Regions from separate parts of the Metabacillus sp. Hm71 genome, predicted to be linked through region 1. Evidence: riboswitches for the same ligand, from Rfam matches in the RefSeq annotation. Region 1 holds a riboswitch; each other region holds the start of a gene.
What was found. A riboswitch is a leader RNA that binds a small molecule or an ion and turns the genes downstream of it on or off. The one in region 1 is predicted to bind thiamine pyrophosphate.
Positions count from the first base shown of each region.

Region 2: it holds a riboswitch for thiamine pyrophosphate, as region 1 does, so the genes downstream of both, tenA (thiaminase II) here and thiC (phosphomethylpyrimidine synthase ThiC) in region 1, are expected to answer to the same signal.
Region 3: it holds a riboswitch for thiamine pyrophosphate, as region 1 does, so the genes downstream of both, thiM (hydroxyethylthiazole kinase) here and thiC (phosphomethylpyrimidine synthase ThiC) in region 1, are expected to answer to the same signal.

Region 1 covers NZ_CM200278.1:2,081,411-2,085,681, forward strand. Annotated here, with positions in the region: gene thiC (phosphomethylpyrimidine synthase ThiC) at 1-1,463, opposite strand, end outside; TPP riboswitch at 1,600-1,715, opposite strand; gene ACSVDH_RS09780 (MOSC domain-containing protein) at 1,967-2,614, opposite strand; gene ACSVDH_RS09785 (aspartyl-phosphate phosphatase Spo0E family protein) at 2,721-2,891, opposite strand; gene ACSVDH_RS09790 (MerR family transcriptional regulator) at 3,276-3,614, opposite strand; gene ACSVDH_RS09795 (hypothetical protein) at 3,840-4,094, opposite strand; gene ACSVDH_RS09800 (Fur-regulated basic protein FbpA) at 4,266-4,271, shown strand, end outside.
Region 2 covers NZ_CM200278.1:1,686,151-1,690,421, reverse strand. Annotated here, with positions in the region: gene cobA (uroporphyrinogen-III C-methyltransferase) at 1-485, opposite strand, end outside; gene ACSVDH_RS08080 (dimethylarginine dimethylaminohydrolase family protein) at 691-1,542, shown strand; gene tenA (thiaminase II) at 1,866-2,558, opposite strand; TPP riboswitch at 2,671-2,776, opposite strand; gene ACSVDH_RS08070 (DUF4395 domain-containing protein) at 2,859-3,266, opposite strand; gene ACSVDH_RS08065 (hydroxypyruvate isomerase family protein) at 3,470-4,246, opposite strand.
Region 3 covers NZ_CM200278.1:1,919,374-1,923,644, forward strand. Annotated here, with positions in the region: gene hutI (imidazolonepropionase) at 1-397, shown strand, start outside; gene ACSVDH_RS09030 (agmatinase family protein) at 402-1,376, shown strand; TPP riboswitch at 1,455-1,564, shown strand; gene thiM (hydroxyethylthiazole kinase) at 1,638-2,444, shown strand; gene thiD (bifunctional hydroxymethylpyrimidine kinase/phosphomethylpyrimidine kinase) at 2,469-3,284, shown strand; gene thiE (thiamine phosphate synthase) at 3,299-3,958, shown strand.

The sequences.
Region 1 (4,271 bases):
GTTTGAGCTCCTGGATGTCCTTTTGCTAAGTCAGCAGCATGTGCTGCGATTTTATAGGCGATAACTCCTTCTCGTACATCCTCTTTGTTTGGTAAACCAAGATGTTCCTTTGGTGTTACATAGCAAAGCATCGCTGTGCCAAACCAGCCAATCATTGCTGCGCCGATCGCTGATGTAATATGATCATAGCCTGGAGCAATATCTGTTGTTAAAGGTCCCAGCGTATAGAAAGGAGCCTCTTTACAAATTTCTTGTTGTTTTTCTACATTTTCTTTAATTAAATGCATCGGGACATGGCCAGGTCCTTCGATCATGACTTGAACATCATATTTCCAAGCAATTTCCGTTAATTCACCTAACGTTTCAAGCTCACCGAATTGTGCTTCATCATTAGCATCTGCAATGGAACCAGGTCGTAAACCGTCCCCAAGTGAAATCGAAATATCATATTTTGCTAGAATTTCGCAGATTTCATGAAAATGAGTGTATAAGAAATTTTCTTGGTGGTGGGCAAGACACCATTGTGCCAAAATCGAACCGCCTCTTGAAACAATTCCTGTTGTACGCTTGGCAGTAAGTGGGATATATCTTAACAGAACACCAGCATGAATTGTAAAATAATCAACGCCTTGTTCAGCTTGTTCAATCAATGTATCACGATAAACTTCCCATGTTAAATCTTCGGCAATGCCATTTACTTTTTCTAAAGCTTGGTAAATAGGGACAGTCCCTACAGGTACAGGAGAGTTGCGAATGATCCATTCTCTTGTTGTGTGAATGTCCTTCCCGGTTGATAAGTCCATAATCGTATCTGCTCCCCAGCGAGTTGCCCATGTCATTTTTTCTACTTCTTCTTCAATGGAAGAGGAGACAGCAGAATTTCCAATATTCGCATTAATTTTCACGTGGAAATTCTTCCCGATAATCATTGGTTCGCTTTCTGGGTGGTTGATATTTGCAGGAATTATTGCTCGTCCTGCAGCAACCTCTTGGCGGACAAATTCAGCTTCCATTTGCTCCCTAATTGCGATAAACTCCATTTCTGGAGTGATGATTCCATTGCGTGCATAGTGGAGCTGGGTCACTCTTTTCCCGTCTTTCCCTCTTAAAGGATTAATACCTTGTGAAGGGAATATCTCGATATCGGATTGTTTGCTTGCAAGCTTATAGCCGTTATCCTCTGGCTTAACGGTACGGCCTTCATAGCGTTCAACATCGTTACGAGCAAGAATCCAGTTTTCTCTAACTCTTGGCAAGCCTTTTCGGATATCGATTTGAGCATTTTCATCTGTATAAGGACCGCTAGTATCATACACTTGGATTGGGGGGTTTGTTTCTTCGCCATATGAATTCTTTGTGATTCCTTGAGAAATTTCTCTAACTGGTACTTGAATTTCTGAGGTGCTTCCTTGAACATAAACCTTTTTACTTCCTGGGAATGGCTGTTTGATGTTAATCTTCATAAATTCTCCTCCTCAAAATAAATGAACAAGAATTCTTTCAGATCACAGCGGAAGGTAAATAAAAAACGGGTTCTGAATTTCAGAACCCGATTAATGAAGGTAATAATTGTAAGGTGTTTATATGAGAAGAACTCCTTAGCAACTGTTACTACTTCCCTACGCTGGTATCATCCAGATCAGGTTCGAAGGGTCAAAGAACTTCAAACGCGTTCCTCTCTCAGTCCAGGCTAATGGACTCCCCTAGTAGAATATGGAAATACTATTAAAATCAGTTTTAACTATATCATAAAGAAAAAAGTAGTCAACTATTAATTTTATATTTGATCATATTGGACTATTTCTTGTCGTTTAGGAAATTATAAAATTCATTGAACTGTGGATAAGCACTGCGACATCCAACTTCTAGCCCTTCTAGAGTTTAGCCACTTATGAATTGAAGGCAAAGAACTCATTCATGAGGTCTCATTTGCCCTAGGCTGATCAAGGCGCTTGCGCTTTTGTTCTTATTTTGAAAGTAACTGATTATACAGCTTTATTAAGCGTTTTTTCCATTCAACAGAAAGTTCATCAACAGAGAGAATTGTTTCAATTTTCGAGAGATCTTGCTGATGAAAATATGTATGGTGAATGCTTGCAATCGACACTTGCTTAGGATGCTTTTCAAGCAGCTTAATGTCCGACTTGGCAGTGATTGTTCCTTCTTTAAGCACACGGAAGAAAAAGCCCGTATAGCCCAATTCGATCATTTTATTAAGGATGGTGTTGATGTATGTATGTTTATTGATTGTTGCACATGGAAATCGGCCCTGTGCAACCTGTAATACGGCATCACCTATTTTGTACACATCACCAACACAAACATTGGTTTCTATCATCCCTTTCGCAGTAAGATTTTCACCAAATGCAGCTTTTCGCAATGTTGTTTGATAGGTGCTTTCCCAAAAAACGTAGTGTTCATATGGATATAAACATACAACTCGATCAGCTCCACCGTGAAATTCGTGGTTTTCTACATCATCACCAGAAACACGCTCGAAAGTGACCTCGAAGCTTTCAACTTGGTCTTTTGAGATACCTGATCGATATTCTCTTCCTTTATGAAGCAAGGTTTTTGGTTTGCCTTTACTTAACCAAATAATTTCAGTCGTCATTTCTTCACATCCAATTCCAATATTCAAAACAAAAGGTCAGACCCCAAATAAGTTGTGAGTCAGACCCTATTTTGACAGTAGTATTTCAAAGGTGTATTTAAACATACTAATATTTTTTATCTAATACGTTTTTTTGATCTTCACTCATTTTTATATTTAACAGCAGATCTAGGTTTTGGCTTGCAATTAAAGTTCGATGCGAGTCTATCCCGTTTTCTTTTGCAATGATAAACATTCTTTTTCGATATTCTTCGATAACTGCATCAATTGATTTCAATTAAACCACCTCGCATTAGGCTTTACTAGGTGGAAAAGTCCTAGTACTTCTATTATCGGATATTTTTTCCTGTTGTAAAGGTTTTAAGGTATTTTTTTTCTGATTTTTATAAAAAATTGAGTAAAAAATACTACATTTTGTAGTTGGTTGGAAGGGAGAATAATATATTTTGTGGTTAAACGTTTTATTAAAAACGTGAAAAAATAAGTTTGACTGAAAATAGATGTGAAAATGGGCTTTCGGTAAATTTTACTAGATCGTCATGGGATTTTAGGCGAGTTTCATTTTTGTGGTTTTAAGGAAAGAAAATACTTTGCGAAGAACTTTTGAGAGGAAAGGGTTAACACTGCAGCACGAATGAGAGTGTGATGCTGCAGCATTAAGTTAATTTCTGCCTCGGCCAAATCGAAACTGAGCATTTAATTGACCTTGAAGCATTTTTTTCTTTATTTCAGCCTCGCTTTCACGCTGTTTTTCTTTTAGCCTCATTTCCTTTAATATTTCAGTCGTTTGTACACCGTCCTCACGCTTATTAGCAATATCCATCAATGTCTCAATATCGTTAAACGAGTATTTTCTAGTACCTCGATCATTCCGATACGGAGCGATTAATTTACGTTCTTCATAATAACGTATTTGTCTCAAGGTGAGCCCGGTTAATTCACTAACTGTTCCAATTGAAATTACCTTCTTATCCTTATAAGAGCGGTCTTGCTGATTCATTCTTCCACCCCTTGTTAAAGAAACTTCTTGTTTCAAGTGTAACTTTACATGTAAGATTTCGCCTTATTTTTGTTAGAAAATCTAACAAAGAAAAATTTCATGTTAGAATTGTGTTAGGTTTCATTACACTTAAAATATATAATAAAGGTAAGGAAATGACAATGAAAAATTAGGTGGGATTAATTCGCAAATTCGCAACCAATACGCATGCAAGAGGAAAAATAATCATAAAGCTTTTGCTTGAGGGCTTATTAGCTGCTTCAAAAGTTGATGGGAAAGGCTAAGTAAAAAAGGTTGTGAGAATAAACAAGTAACATCTTCATACATATTTGATTTAAGGTTGTAAACGGTCAGGGTGTTTATGATTGTACCATCAAAAATGGCCATATATAATTGCTGATGCTTTGGCTCTGTTAAATTTAAAAAATAAATCTTTGTCGTTTTATTTTGATCCTCTTTTGCTACTACTCTTACAGACACTATCTTCAACTCCTTTTAAATGTTGAAACTAGTGTCGACATTATTTCTTCTGTTTAAACAAATTAAAACAATCTTAATAACTCGAAAGAAAATCTTAACATTTAGTTAACCGTTCGCTAACAATTATAAGGTAAGTTAGAGGTAGAAAATAAGATGATGGAGATGATCGCCATGAGC
Region 2 (4,271 bases), 400 kb from region 1:
AATGCTTCCCAATTAATCGTGTCTGTCTTCTTCTCTTCGCGGCCATGTCCTGTCACAATCGCAAATGATGAAGCAAAATCTCGATGTGTGACTGGTATCCCCGCATAAGCAGGTGCTGCAATACCAGAGGTAATACCTGGAATTACTTCATAAGGGATGCCGTTATTTCTTAACACCTCTGCCTCTTCGGCACCGCGGCCAAACACAAAAGGATCTCCGCCTTTTAAGCGGACAACCTCTTTCCCCGCAAATGCCTTCTCCACTAACACTTCATGAATCTGTTCTTGGATGAGTTCATGCTTTCCGGGCAGCTTGCCACAATAAATAAGCTCAGCGTCTTTTTTTGCATGCTTTAATAAATCCTTGCTTATCAGACGATCGTATACAATAACATCCGCCTTTTGAATGCATTCCAATCCGTACACAGTAATGAGCTTTGGGTCACCAGGACCAGCTCCAACTAAATAGACTTTCCCTATACTCACTGCTTCAACCTTCTTCCATAACCTTGATGATCATTTTGAATGTAGTTCATTTCTTTACAAGCTATTATAAGTGAAAAACACTCTAAAGTGGAAAAATATCAAAGAAATCCTGCATTTTTATTTGAAATTATCCTTAAATAAGAAGTTTTATTAAAAGCCAGAAAGGGCATATTACAACTAATCGCTTTTTGTTTGGAGGATACAAATGAATACAAAACCAGAATACATAAAAACTTCTTGTTTTAGTGAATATGATACCTTAAAAAGGGTTGTTTTATGTTCACCTGAATTTATGACGATTAGAGAACCAATTAATGAAACGCAAAAACAGTATTTAAAAGAAAATATTGATACAAAACTTGCAATGGAACAGCATCAACAATTTGTTGAAACCCTTCAACAAAACGGGATTGAAGTGCTGTTATTGCCCCCTTTAAAAAAATTTCCTGAGCAGGTTTTTACCCGTGATATCGGGTTTACTCTCGGAAATCAAGTATTTGTGGCAGAAATGGCACATGATGTTCGCAAAGGTGAAGAAAGACCTTTTGTGGATTTGCTGGAAAAGGAAGAAATGACATACACCAATCTTATCGGTGATAAAATTGAAGGCGGGGATGTGATCATTGATCGCAACACCATTTATGTAGGGATAAGTAATCGTACAAATGAAACGGCTATAAAACATTTACAAAGTTTATTGCCTTCTTTCGAAGTAATTGCGATCCCTTTCACCGATACATATTTACATTTAGACTGTGTCTTTAATATCTTATCTCCAAATGAAGCTTTAATTTTCCCAGGAGAAATTGAGCCTGAAAAAGGAAAAATCTTGGCAAGCCGTTATGATTTAATCGAGGTTTCAAAAGAGGAACAAGCAACATTAGGTACAAACGTCCTCTCGATCGGTGAGAAACGCGTCATTAGTCTTCCTATAAATAAGCAAGTGAATCAAAGGCTTAAAGAGCGCGGTTACCAAGTGATCGAGGTCGATATTACCGAAATTATCAAATCCGGAGGAGCTTTTCGCTGCTGTACACTTCCGTTAGTTCGGGAGTAAGGGAATTCGTAAAAATGAATAATCTTGATAAAGCTTCTTAATAATTTTTTTACCCATAAGAAAAATAAATTGTTGAGAAAGTACATGTTTAAAAAACACGTACTTTCTCAACAATCTGACCCTAGGGCAGTGATAAAATGCCTCCTGTATTTAGTGCAAACATGATGTGATACTTAAAATTCCAAGTCGTATGTACTAAACTCTATTAGTGTCTTTTGATATTAAAACTCCTCCTTGTGCTGATATTTTAGGTTTGCGAGCCAAAAATATTTTAGCACCGTGGAAGAGTTTTTTTAATACCACGCTGAAAGCTTTTTGGAACCCTAGTTTGCATACTGTTCTTTCCCCTTTTCATCCACTGGCCAATTTTCTAATGTATAAGCCATCTCCCAAAATGAGTATTCATATTGACTGCTAATAATAAAATGCTGTTTCATCCGTTCTCTGTCCGCTTCTGTCACGGTTTCAGCAATGGCATCTAAACGGGCAATTTGTTCCTCTACTAAAGTGCGGAACCAGTCAGAACCGTAGGCCGCAATCCATTCTTGATAAATGGGCTCTTCCGGCTTGGATCCTTTTAAATGTTCGCCAATTTCATAATAAAGCCAATAGCACGGCAAAATCGCTGCAATAATATCCCCTAAATGGCCATCATATGCAGCACGATACAAGTGCGATGTATATGCATAAGCAGTCGGTGCAGGTATAAAAGCAGCTTTTTCTTCTTCAGTAATACCTAATTTTTCGGAAAAGTTCCGATGTAAAGAAAGTTCCGCCTGATAGGTACCCTGTGCATGATGTGCCATACGGCTCGTCGTTTGAAGATCGGTTGCTTTCGCTGCTCCTAATGCTTGCACTCTGGCAAAATGGCTTAAATAATAGGAATCTTGCAGAACATAATAACGGAAACACTTTAAATCTAAGCTTCCTTCCCCCAACTTTGTCACAAATGGATGATGAAAACTTGCTTCCCAAATGGCATTCGCTTCTTTGCGCAGCAACTGAGAAAATGACATGTTAATCCCTCCTAGAATAAATGACAGGACCATAAAAATGAAAAAACCACTTTTTTCATACGTAAAGAAAGTGGTTTGGAATTCATTTTAATAACTAAAAGAACATACAAATGTCCCGTCACTTCCACTTTCCTACGCTGGCATCACCCAGATCAGGTTCTAGGGTCTCAAAGGTCACTTTGATCTCAGCCTTTCAATGGGCTCCCCTAGTGGATAGGTACCTACTATTAACTTTTCACTCTGACATTAACCATATCACAACTTTAGAAACTGTCAATTCTTTTTTCTATTTACATAGATTCAAACTTGTTTTCGTCTATGTTTCCACATAAGATAGCGATAGCGAATCGTACACCCAATACAAAATCCCATTAATGCAATACCTGCTGCTAAAGCAACCATAATACTAAAAATGACGCCTAATAATTCGTAACCAAAATAAAAGGATAATAATGATACACCTAAACATACTGTGGCTATCCATTGATTAAATAATTGTTGATCACGATCTTCTAGTACATATTGAGAATGTGGTTTTTTTAAGAATTTTTGCCCTATTATTATTACAAAGTTACGTTTTGTAATAAGGGTTAAAACCCCAATGATAAACGGAATAAATAATAACCATCTATAAAACAAAAGGGAAAAGAGAACAGTGACAACAATAAATGCCTGATTTGTTTGAACGAGTGGTTTAGGAATGTTCATATTAATACCTCCTTATATTAAATTAAATATGTCGTGTAACAATATATTTATTATTATAACAATGAAAGAATTCGAAAAAAAAAACTAAAAAAAGGTCCTATTAAATATAAGGACCTGGCTACGGTACAAGGTGATTTTTTCCAAATCCCATTTTTTATAGGATTTAGACTAATAATAATTATTTTTTCATTTACATCAATACCTTACACAGCTAACGGCTCGACATGCCTTAAAATCGTCTGTTTAAACTCCTCCAATGCTTTGTCAGTATCAATTGTATATCCACATTCCAGACCAACAAATCCGTCATAGCCTGTTTCCTTGATCGCATTTAAGATGTTTATATAATTCAATTCACCTGTTCCCGGCTGCTTGCGGCCTGGATTATCAGCAATATGGTAATGGTTGATCCGGTCGATATAGTTTGTGGCATTGCGAATCACATTGCCTTCTGTGATCTGTTGGTGATAAACGTCAAAAACAAGCTTAACATTCGGACTATTAACCAGATCAATAACAGCTGCCGCTCCATCTGAATATTGAAGAAAATGTCCATGATGATCAACAAGACCGTTTAATGGCTCTACCTCTAATATGATGCCAGCCTCCTCGCAAAGCTGGGCACATTGTTTCAATGTTTCAACCATTGCGTTCCTTTGAATTTCACGTGGAACACCTTCGATCACATTCCCTGTTTGGGTAATAATTGATTTTGTGCCAAGTATTTTACAGGCATCTATCGTTTGTTTTAATTCAGCTAGATATTCGTCACGTCTCGTTTCATCTACTAAATTAAAAATCTTTGTACATGTAGCAATAATTCCTACACCTATTCGTTCTTGTTCCCTTACCACCTGCTTTAGATCTAAATCCCACCAGCCGTAATACTCCAGACCATGAAATCCATGTTCCTTCACCTTTTCAAGATGGTAAATCACATCTTTCTCTTTATAGGCTCCAATGCATAGCGAGTATTTCATGTATGTGACAACTCCTTCAAAATAA
Region 3 (4,271 bases), 160 kb from region 1:
TCAAGCAATGGCTCAATCAGGAACAATTGCTTGCTTGCTCCCGGCAACCGCCCTTTATTTACGAGAAGCAGCAGCGGCGGGAAGAAAAATGATTGATGCGGGTGTGGCTGTGGCCATTTCAACAGATTGTAACCCGGGATCATCGCCAACAACATCTATGCCTCTAGTAATGAATTTAGCTTGTATCTCGATGCGTCTCACACCTGCCGAGGCATTAACAGCAGCTACTTTTAATGCGGCATGTGCGATTAACCGCCAGGATAAAGTCGGTTCACTTGAGGTTGGTAAACAGGCAGATCTCGTATTATGGAATGTGAAAAATTATCAGGAATTGCAATATTTATTTGGTGTCAACCATGTCAATTCAGTGTGGAAAAAAGGTGTAAAGGTGGTGTAGCAGCTTGAGTGAACATTTTTTAAAGCAGCCTGAATGGGTGTGGAATGTATCGGGGAATGAAATGCCGACATATGTTCATCATTGGGTTAGACCTCTTAGCGAACATAACCAACCTTTTGATTTGATCTTGTACGGTGCACCGATTTCCCGGTCTTCAATTAGTGTATCAGGAGCTTCTTTATATCCAACAGAATTTCGCATGATGTGGAAAAGTTTTGCAACCTATAATTTAGATGAAAATGTTGATCTGAATTCCTTTCGTGTTGCTGATGCGGGAGATGTAATGATGCATACAACAGATATTCTTTTATCACATCAGCGCATCCAAAGGTCAACTGCATTTCTTGCCGAACACTATCCAAACACACGAACATGCATGATTGGCGGTGATCATTCAACAACAGCCTGCGCTGTTCGCGGCATTAAAGAGGCATTTCCCGAAGACACGATTGGAGTGCTCCAGCTTGATACCCATCTTGATGTTAGGGACCCAAATGAATTAGGACCAGCAAATGGAACACCGATCCGTCAACTAATTGATGGTCACCACATCTTAGGTGAGCATGTTATCAATATCGGCTTGCATGGCTATTTTAATGCAAAGCCGTTAATTGATTATGCAAATGAACATGGTATACAAATGATAACTCTGAACCAAGCACGAGGGCATGGTTTAATAAAAACAATAAAGAGAGCATTAGACGAGTTATCAGGAAAAGCTGACCGAATTTATGTAACAGTTGATATGGATGTGCTGGATATTTCTGTTGCCCCTGGCGTGCCGGCGTCAACACCAGGAGGAATGTCTGCGAGTGAACTTTTTAATAGCTTATTAGAAATCGGCAAACATCCTTGCGTCAAACATATCGATTTTGTTTGTTTAGACCCAAGCAAAGATTCGCATGTTTCTGAAACAGTGAAGGTTGGAGTATATGCATGGCTGCAATTTATTACGGGCTTAATACTGCAGTCTAAATAAAGAATGAACCTGCCAATTTGTCATACTATTTAAATCAACCCTTGTTTTTTCTTGCTAGATTCAGTAAACTACCAATAAACTTATATTTTCGGGGGCTGGTGGAAGCTGGCTGAGATTGCAACTATTCCGTTGCTGACCGTTTAAACCTGTTGGATAATGCCAGCGTAGGGAATGTCATTAGGTATCTAAGAGCACTTTGCGCGGCATTGTGTTCTTTTTATTTTGCAGAAAAATGACCGAATAGCAGAAAGGAAAAGAAAGATGAAGGTTGAGCAAATAATTAATACATTTGAAAAACTTAAACAGCAAAATCCACTAGTTCATAATATTACGAATGTGGTTGTAACAAATTTTACCGCAAATGGTTTGTTAGCATTAGGTGCATCACCTGTTATGGCCTATGCAAAGGAAGAAGTTGCCGAAATGGCAAAACTAGCAGGTGCTTTAGTTTTAAATATTGGAACATTGACACATGATGAAATTGAAGCGATGGTGATTGCTGGGAAGTCAGCAAATCTTCATGATGTACCAGTTATCTTTGATCCAGTCGGTGCAGGAGCTACTGCCTATCGAACAGAAACAGCTCGGCGAATCGTTAAAGAATTAGAGATATCAATTTTACGAGGAAATGCTGCAGAAATTGCAAATGTTATTGGGGAAGCATGGACCATTAAAGGTGTTGATGCTGGACAAGGTTCCGGCAATACAATTGATTTGGCGCAAATCGCAGCGCAAAAATTAAATACTTTAGTCATTATAACTGGTAAAGAAGATGTCATAACAGATGGCCAACATACCTTTGTTGTCTATAATGGTCATCCTTTGCTAACCAAAGTGACAGGAGCCGGTTGTTTGTTAAGCTCAGTCGTTGGGGCATTTGCTGCAGTGGAAAAAGACTTGCTCCAGGCAGCGGTTGCAGCACTTACGACATATGGAGTTGCTGCTGAATTAGCAGCTGAAAAAACGGTTCAAGCCGGACCTGGAAGCTTTCAAATTGAATTTTTGAATCAATTGGCAAATGTTTCACCAGAAGATGTCAATCAGTTTGCTAAAATCGAAAAACTGTAAGATAAGATAAAGGAGAGAATGAAAATGGCTATAAAAAAAGCTTTGACAATTGCCGGATCAGATAGCGGCGGGGGTGCCGGTATTCAGGCCGATCTAAAAACCTTTCAAGAATTAAATGTATTTGGCATGTCAGCCATTACTGCGGTTACTGCACAAAATACACTTGGCGTGCATGGGGTCTATCCATTATCTGTTGAAGCAGTTGTTAATCAAATAGAAGCGATTGGGAATGACTTAGGAACAAATGCAGTAAAAACAGGGATGTTATTTAGCGGTGAAATCATCAAGGCTGTTGCTGAGGCAGTAAAAAAGTTTCAATGGGAACATGTTGTGGTCGATCCAGTCATGATTGCTAAAGGTGGAGCACCTTTATTACAAAATGAGGCAGTAGCTGCACTTAAACAATATCTTTTACCTTTAGCGATGGTTATCACTCCAAATATTCCTGAAGCAGAAGTTTTGGCCGATATGTCGATTCGAACAATGGATGACCGGTTGGAAGCAGCCAAACGCTTGTATCAATTTGGTGCAAAGTATGTTGTGATCAAGGGCGGTCATGATGAGGGGGAAGAATTAGTCGATATCTTATATAATGGCGAAGAGTTTACTTATTATAAAGGTAAGCGAATTGCAACGAAGAATACCCATGGTACAGGCTGTACATTTGCTGCAGCCGTTACGGCAGAACTTGCAAAAGGGAATACGGTTGAACAAGCCGTTCAAACAGCAAAAAACTTTATTCAAGCTGCAATTGAGGATGACTTAGAAATTGGTAATGGCCATGGCCCAACCAATCACTGGGCTTACCAACAACGGCAGCAAGCAAAGATTCGACAATAAAGGGGAGATTCGGTTTGGACAGAATTTCAAGAAGAGAAATGAATGAGTTATTGCGATTATATTTTATTATGGGCAGTAATAACTGTAAAATAGACCCACAAGTTGTACTTGATCAAGCGATCAAAGGGGGAATAACATTATTTCAGTTTAGAGAAAAAGGAACAGGTGCTTTCACAGGTGCTGAAAAAGTTGAACTTGCTAAACAATTACAAGCTATATGTAAAAACTATTCAATCCCTTTTATCGTAAACGATGATATTGAGCTGGCCCTTGCCATTAACGCTGACGGGGTTCATATTGGACAAGATGATGCATCAGCGGAGGAAGTAAGACAGAAGATCGGAAATAAAATTTTAGGTGTATCCGCTCATAATCTAGATGAGGTTGAAAAGGCGATCGCAGATGGAGCAGATTATGCAGGAATTGGACCAATCTACTCGACAAAAACAAAAGAGGATGCAAAAACAGCACAGGGAACAGCAATTATTAAGGAAGTTCGTAAAAAAGGCATTGATTTGCCAATCGTTGGAATTGGCGGGATTACGTCCGAAAATGCAGCACCAGTGATCGAAAGCGGGGGCAACGGTATTTCCGTCATTTCAGCAATTAGTCTTGCAGAAAATCCAACAGAACGTGCTAGCGAGCTTAGATCAATTGTTGAACAGCTTTTATAGAAACTAATAATTATAAAGAGGAGGACATCTCCAAAAGGATTAACCCTTTGGAGATGTCCTCATTTTTATAATAATATCAGAATTTATATATTTTCTTAACATAGCTTGCGTTTCGAATCTAGCTCCAGGCGCCATCGGCTCTAGGGTCTAGTCAAACAGGAATAGAAGGTAAAGAACACCTTCTATTCCTGTTCGCCTTTTGCTTGTCGCCGAATGCTTAGCGCCTTGCGCTTTTTTTAAAGTTTAATAAATAAAATTTTAACCTAGTTTTTGTGTCTAGCTCCAGCGCCTAGCACCTCTTGGGTCTAGCCAC